One region of the Nitrospirillum guanabarense genome, then DNA from elsewhere that is predicted to be linked to it. Evidence: riboswitches for the same ligand, from Rfam matches in the RefSeq annotation. Region 1 holds a riboswitch; the other holds the start of a gene.
The links. A riboswitch is a leader RNA that binds a small molecule or an ion and turns the genes downstream of it on or off. The one in region 1 is predicted to bind glycine.

Region 1 (3,403 bases):
ATCGCCTGCGCATTGGCGCCGAATTCGGCTATGTCATCGACGAATTGGCATTGGAGGAGGATCGCCTGCCTTCGGACGTTCTTTTCCGGGAAGCTGCGTATCTGATCAGCGGTCTGATGGATGGGTTGGTCCGCACCGAAGAGACAAAAATATAGTATTTACTATTTTTCTGTCCAGAGTAACATTCCCGGAGACGCCAGTCCTGTGCTGGCGCTTAACGGGGAATGCTCATGGATGGTTTTCATGCGGCGGCCAATACGGCCGGCAATCAATACCAACGATACAAGGCGATATTGGCGCGGGAACGGCTGCCCGTGGCCTTCGTCGACCTTGAGGTGATGCAGCGCAATGTTGACGCGCTGGCCAAGCGGGCGGCGGGCTTACCCATCCGGTTGGTGACAAAGTCGGTGAGATGCCTTTCCATCCTGCGCCGATATTATGGCAAGGGCCCGTTTCTCTCCGGCCTCATGTGCTATTCACCCGCTGAAGCGGCCTGGTTGGCGGAGGAGGGTTTCGACGATCTCCTGGTCGCCTATCCGTCCGCGGAAGCCGCCGACCTAGCGGGGGTCATCCGGCAATTGCGGCTCGGTCGGAACATCGTCTTGATGGTCGACAGTCCGGTGCAGGTGGACCACTTGGACCGTATGGCCCGGGAAAGCGCCGCTGTCTTCCGGGTTGCCATCGATTTGGACATGTCATCGGACTTGCCGGGGCTTCATTTCGGCGTCCGTCGTTCTCCCTTGAGGACGCCGTCGGATGTCCTGGCCCTGGCCCGCCGCATTGATGGATGTACCGGGGTGCGCCTCATGGGGTTGATGGGCTACGAAGGTCAAATCGCCGGACTTATGGACGACGTTCCGGGACAGGGCTTGCGAAATCTGATCCTGCGCAGGCTGAAAGCCCGGTCGGGCCCCCAGGTGAACGCCCGCCGGGACGACAGCGTGCACATGTTGAAGAAGGCCGGGATCCACCTGCGATTTGTCAATGGCGGGGGCTCGGGCAGCTTTGAAAGCACGCGGACCGATCCCAGCGTGACGGAATTGGCGGCCGGATCGGCGCTCTACGCACCCGCCCTCTTTGATCACTATCGTGATTTCAAGCTTGAGCCTGCCGCAGGCTTTGCCGTCCGCATCGCCCGTCAGCCCAAAAGGGATGTCTTCACCTGTAGCGGGGGCGGTTACCCGGCCTCCGGCCCCAGTGGCTTGAACCGGGCCCCGATCCCTTGGTTGCCGGAGGGAAGCCGGCTGATCCCCGACGAGGGGGCCGGTGAGGTTCAGACACCTGTGGTTTATGATGGACCTGAAGAACTCCGGATCGGCGACCCGGTATTATTCAGGCACGCCAAAGCGGGCGAACTGTGCGAGCGCTTCAATGAACTGCTGCTGATCGAGAACGGGCAGGTGGTGGAGCGGGCCAAAACGTATCGTGGACAGGGCCACTGCTTCCTGTAGAGTAATTTTCATTGTGCCTCGCGCGGGAGAGCATGGCCAAGGGCCATCGCCGAAGGAGCAACCGCCCCGGAATCTCTCAGGCACCCGGACCGCGCCAGGCCCAACATCCGAAGAGTGGCCATCCTTTTGGAACCGGCCCGCCGCAGGAGAAAGCGGACCCCCATCCCGGGGAAAGCCCGTGAAGCTCTCAGGCCCAAACACGGATGGGGCGTATTCCGCCGGATGCCCGGCGGATGGAGCCGTACCATGTCCCAGACAGCTGAAACATCATCATCGCGCACCGCCGTGATCGGGGCCGGCATCACCGGCATCACCACGGCGTATCAGTTGCAGGAAATCGGGGAGAACGTCGTCGTATTCGACCGGCATCCTTATGCCGCCATGGAAACCTCCTACGCGAACGGGGGGCAATTGTCCGCCTCGAACGCCGAGGTCTGGAACCAGGCGGGCACGGTCGTGAAAGGCCTTAAGTGGATGCTGCGCCGGGATGCGCCTTTGCTGGTCAATCCCGGACCGTCCTGGCACAAATATAGCTGGTTCGCGGAGTTCCTGGCGGCCCTGCCGTCCTACCGTGACAACACCATCGCCACCACCCGCTTGGCCATCGCGGCGCGCCGGCACCTGCTTGATATGGCTGATCGGGAAGGCATCGATTTCGCCTTGGAGCAGCGTGGTATTCTGCACATTTACCGGGATGTGCCGGCGTTGACGCACGCAACCCGTGTCAACGCCCTCTTACGCGAGGGTGGCCTCGACCGGCGGCCCGTCGACGCCGACGAAATCCAGGCGTTGGAACCCGCTCTACAGCAGCGTTTCCTAGGCGGATTCTACACGCCTAGCGACTTTACCGGGGACATCCACCTTTATACCACCGGCTTGGCCCAGGCTGTTGCCCGGCGCGGTGGACAGTTGTGTTTTGAAACCGTCATTACCGGCCTGAAGCCGCGGCGCGATGGTGTCGAACTCCGGTGGCGAGGGGCGGTCGGCGAAGAGGAGGGGCGCTTCGACCGGGTTGTCGTGTGCGGAGGCGTGGGATCGCGATGGCTGGCATCGCAGTTGGGAGACCGTGTCAACGTCTATCCGGTGAAGGGTTATTCCATCACCGTCAACCTGCCGGATGCCGAGAGCCAACAGGCGGCCCCTTGGGTCAGCTTGCTGGACGATGCCACGAAAATTGTGACAAGCCGGTTGGGCGTCGGACGGTTCCGTATCGCCGGCACCGCGGAATACAATGGGGAGAACCGCGATATCCGGGCCGATCGCATCGCTCCGCTGATACGCTGGTGCCGTACTTTGTTCCCTGGGGTCAGCGTGGAAAGCGTGGTTCCATGGGCCGGGCTGCGGCCCATGATGCCGGACATGATGCCGCGCGTTCAACCCGGCGGACGCGCGGGCGTCTACTACAACACAGGCCACGGGCATCTCGGTTGGACCTTGTCGGCCATGACGGCGTGGATGACGGCTCAGCTTGTGGCGGCGCATCGTGAGGGGAGGTGAGGGCTCCAGTGTGAAACAGCATCCAACTGGAACTCCAGACAGTGCCACACGAAACCATTGGACTATTAATCGGCGTGCGGCTTGGACGCCGATCGGCGCGGTATCCGTTTGATTCTATTGAAGTCGGCGGAGTCAATTGATCGCGCCGATTTACACCTGGCGGCTTGGCTGTGGTTCAAGTCATCCATCGCCTCCTGGAGGGAGCGCGTACTGTGGTTGAGCTGTTCGGCCCTGAATTCCGTCCGGTCCACCTCCAACTCGCCCTGCTTCCGCGCCAGTTCCCACTGTGCGTAAAGGCTGCTGCAGTGGGCGACGACACGTTGGCGTTCGGTTTCGGGCAGCGCCTCGATCTGGCCGACCATGGCTGCGTATTGCGCCATGTCCATGGCCTGGAGGTCGCCGACCGTCAGGTCCTCGACCGGTTTGCCCAGCAGCGCCGCAAGCATGGTCCGCCT
Region 2 (3,403 bases), on a different contig from region 1:
ACAGTGGCGACGTCGCCGTCCAGGCTGATCCACTCATGGTCTTCGGTGAAACGGATGGTCATGGTTCTGCTCCTCGGGGGAAAGGCGTTCAATGGCAAGGCGGGCCCGGCACCGGCCGGGCCACGCGATAGGGATCAGCCGCGGTAGTAGCGCTGCGGCACGAAGGGCATGGCGGCCACCTTGGCCGGCAGGGCCTTGCCACGCACCATCAGCGATAGCGGCGTGCCCACGGCGGCGCTGGCGGCGGTGACGTAGCCCATGGCGACCGGGGCGTTGGCGCTGGGACCGAAGCCGCCGGAGGTGACCTCGCCCACCGTCTGGCCGGCGGCGTCCTGCACTTCGGTATGCTCGCGCGCCGGCGCCCGGCCCTCGGGCTGGATGCCGACGCGGTAGCGCGCGGCGCCCTCGGCCAGCTGGCGGCGGACGATGGCGTCGCCGGGGTAGCCCCCTCCTCCCGCCGGCGCTTGGAGATGGCCCAGGTCAGGCCGGCCTCCACGGGCGTGGTGGTGGTGTCGATGTCATGGCCATAGAGACACAGGCCGGCCTCTAGGCGCAGGCTGTCGCGGGCGCCGAGGCCGATGGCCGCCACCTCGGGCTCCGCCAGCAGCAGGCGGGCCACATCCTCGGTGCGGTCGGCATCGATGCCGATCTCGTACCCGTCCTCACCGGTGTAGCCGGAGCGGGCGATGGTGACGGGGATGCCCTTCAGGCTGGCGGTCACCATGGACATGAAGGGCATGGTGGCGACGTCGGGGATGAAGCGCGCCAGCACGGCGGCGGCGGTGGGGCCCTGCAGGGCCAGCAGGCCCCGGTCGTCGCCCAGGTATTCCACCTCGATGCCCGGCAACCCCGCCGTCAGGTGCGCGATGTCCGGCACCTTGCAGGCGGCGTTCACCACCAGGAACAGGTGATCGCCGCGGTTGGCGATCATCAGGTCGTCCAGGATGCCGCCCTGGTCGTTGGTGAAGAAGCTGTAGCGGATGCGCCCTTCCTTCAGGGCCTTCAGTTCGCCGGGCACCAGCCTTTCCAGGGCATCGACGACACCGTCGCCGCGCAGGATGACCTGGCCCATGTGCGACACGTCGAACAGGCCGGCCTGCTCCCGGGTGTGCAGGTGCTCCTTCAGCACGCCCAGGGGGTATTGCACCGGCATGTCATAGCCGGCGAAGGGCACCATCTTGGCGCCCAGCTCGCGGTGCAGGGCGTTCAGGGGAGTAACGAGCAGGGGCGAATTGGTTTCACTGGCCATAAGCGCTGGGACTCCCGGCGGACGAGTTCCTCCCGCACGGACGGATTCCGTGCGGGCTCGCCCCCCTCTGTCCCGGACCCTGAGAGATTCACGGGCGGCAACCTGTCACCAGGCGTGGCCCGCTTACTCCGTCGGTGGGCTTGTGGCCTCGAACGCCGGAAAGCCACCCCGGTGCCGGGATGGTTCAGGCGTTGCTATGAGGCCGGGCCGCTTTCCAGATGCGCTTCTTCCTCGCGGTCCTTTTGCCTGAGAGTTTCCGGGGGCGGTTGCTCCTTCGGCGCCGGCCCAAGCGGGTAGCCCACTGGGGCCGGTCTCTCCCGCGAGGTGTCATCAGCTTCGCGAGCGCACCCTAATCCAAAGGGCCCCAAAAAGTAAAGGCGGGCCGCTGCCCCGCGACCCGCCTTCCTGGTGGTTCCCCGGCCCTGGCGCCCCTGCCCGGCCGGCCGAACCCTTGACACCGTGCCTTCTATCTCACTTCGCGGCCGGAACCGGCGGCGCCGGCGGCTTGGAATTGAAGCGGATGTTGGCCTCAAGCTGCTCCGGCGTCAGCTGGAAGCCCACCAGCACCTCGTAGTAACGGCCGTCGACTTCCGGGCTCAGCGGGATGAACTGGGTCAGCCGCTCCACCGAACCACCGCTGCCGGTGCTGACGTCCAGCGTGATGTTGTAGGTCTGCTTGGTCAGGATCTTGCGGTCGGCGTCGGTGACGGCGACGAAATAGGTCAGCGGCAGCGGGCCGCCGGTATAGGCCGAACCGGTGCTGGCGCCCACCCGCAGGTTCTCGGTCATGGTCACGCCCTTCTCGCTGTACTCGCAGCGGCCCTCGATATTGGGCATCACCGCGGTGTAGCTGAGCTGCCCATTGGCGCCGGGAACGCCCACCGATGAGGCGTCGCGCACAATGGCCACGGTCGGGCAGCCGGGACGGTAGCCGACGTTCTTGTTGGCGCATGCCGCCAGCGACAGCATGAGAGGCATCCCCAAAAGCAGGGCCAGGCGGCCGCGGGTGCCTTTCCTGGTGGGCGAACCTATATTAGTGTCCGTGTGGATGTTCATTGAAGCGGGGCTCGTCTGGAGTTGGACGCCGGCCGGCGTCGGGGCCACGCGACAATAGAGAAGCAGCCATACCGGCACAAGACATCGCCTGCGCCGTCCCTATATTGAGGGGCGACAAGATTTAACGTAACGGCGCTGGCGATCGACGGACGCGCCGTTTTATGATCCGCCGCCATGATCGGCCCCGTATCCGGGGCTTACCGGAACCGAGTAGACCCAATCACCATGACCAAGCCGACGCTCAACATCCTCCTGGCCTCCCCGCGTGGTTTCTGCGCCGGTGTGGACCGCGCCATCCAGATCGTGGAGGTGGCGTTGCAGCGGTATGGCGCGCCGGTCTATGTCCGGCACGAGATCGTGCACAACCGCTTCGTGGTGCAGGGCCTGGAGGCCAAGGGCGCCATCTTCGTGGAAGAGTTGGACGAGGTGCCGGACGGCCGCCCCGTGGTGTTCTCCGCCCACGGCGTGCCCAAGTCGGTCCCGGCCGAGGCCGAGAACCGGCAGATGCTGTACCTCGACGCCACCTGCCCGTTGGTATCCAAGGTCCATCGTGAGGCGGAGCGTCATTTCGCCGATGGCCGCCAGATCATCCTGATCGGCCACGCCGGCCACCCGGAAGTGGTGGGCACCATGGGCCAGCTGCCGACCGGCGCCGTGCTGCTGGTGGAATCGGAAGAGGATGTGCGCACCGTCCAGGTGGACGACCCGCTGAACCTCGCCTTCGTCACCCAGACCACCCTGTCGGTGGATGACACCGTGCAGATCGTGGCCGCGCTCAAGGCCCGCTTCCCCGCCATCGCCGGCCCGCGCAAGGAAGACATCTGCTACGCCACCACCAACCGCCAGACGGCGGTGAAGGCCATCGCCGAGAAGGCGGACGCCATCCTGGTGCTGGGCGCGCCCAACAGCTCCAACTCCATGCGTCTGGTCGAAGTGGCGGCCAAGCACGGCTGCACCAATTCCATGCTGGTGCAGCGCGCCACCCAGATCGATTGGTCCCTGATGGACAATGTGAAGACCCTGGGCATCACGGCCGGTGCCTCCGCCCCCGACATCCTGGTGCAGGAGGTCATCGAGGCCTGCCGCGAGCGCTATGAT

Region 2: another riboswitch for glycine. It lies ahead of gcvT (glycine cleavage system aminomethyltransferase GcvT); the one in region 1 lies ahead of UAA55_RS00580 (D-amino acid dehydrogenase).

The regions. Positions count from the first base shown of each region.
Region 1 covers NZ_JAYEER010000001.1:142,923-146,325, reverse strand. Annotated here, with positions in the region: gene UAA55_RS00590 (TetR/AcrR family transcriptional regulator) at 1-155, shown strand, start outside; gene UAA55_RS00585 (amino acid deaminase/aldolase) at 231-1,451, shown strand; glycine riboswitch at 1,465-1,553, shown strand; glycine riboswitch at 1,556-1,657, shown strand; gene UAA55_RS00580 (D-amino acid dehydrogenase) at 1,698-2,948, shown strand; gene UAA55_RS00575 (hypothetical protein) at 3,014-3,394, opposite strand.
Region 2 covers NZ_JAYEER010000004.1:1,896,113-1,899,515, forward strand. Annotated here, with positions in the region: gene gcvH (glycine cleavage system protein GcvH) at 1-62, opposite strand, end outside; partial or broken gene gcvT (glycine cleavage system aminomethyltransferase GcvT) at 135-1,249, opposite strand; glycine riboswitch at 1,474-1,579, opposite strand; gene UAA55_RS26805 (hypothetical protein) at 1,721-2,218, opposite strand; gene ispH (4-hydroxy-3-methylbut-2-enyl diphosphate reductase) at 2,531-3,403, shown strand, end outside.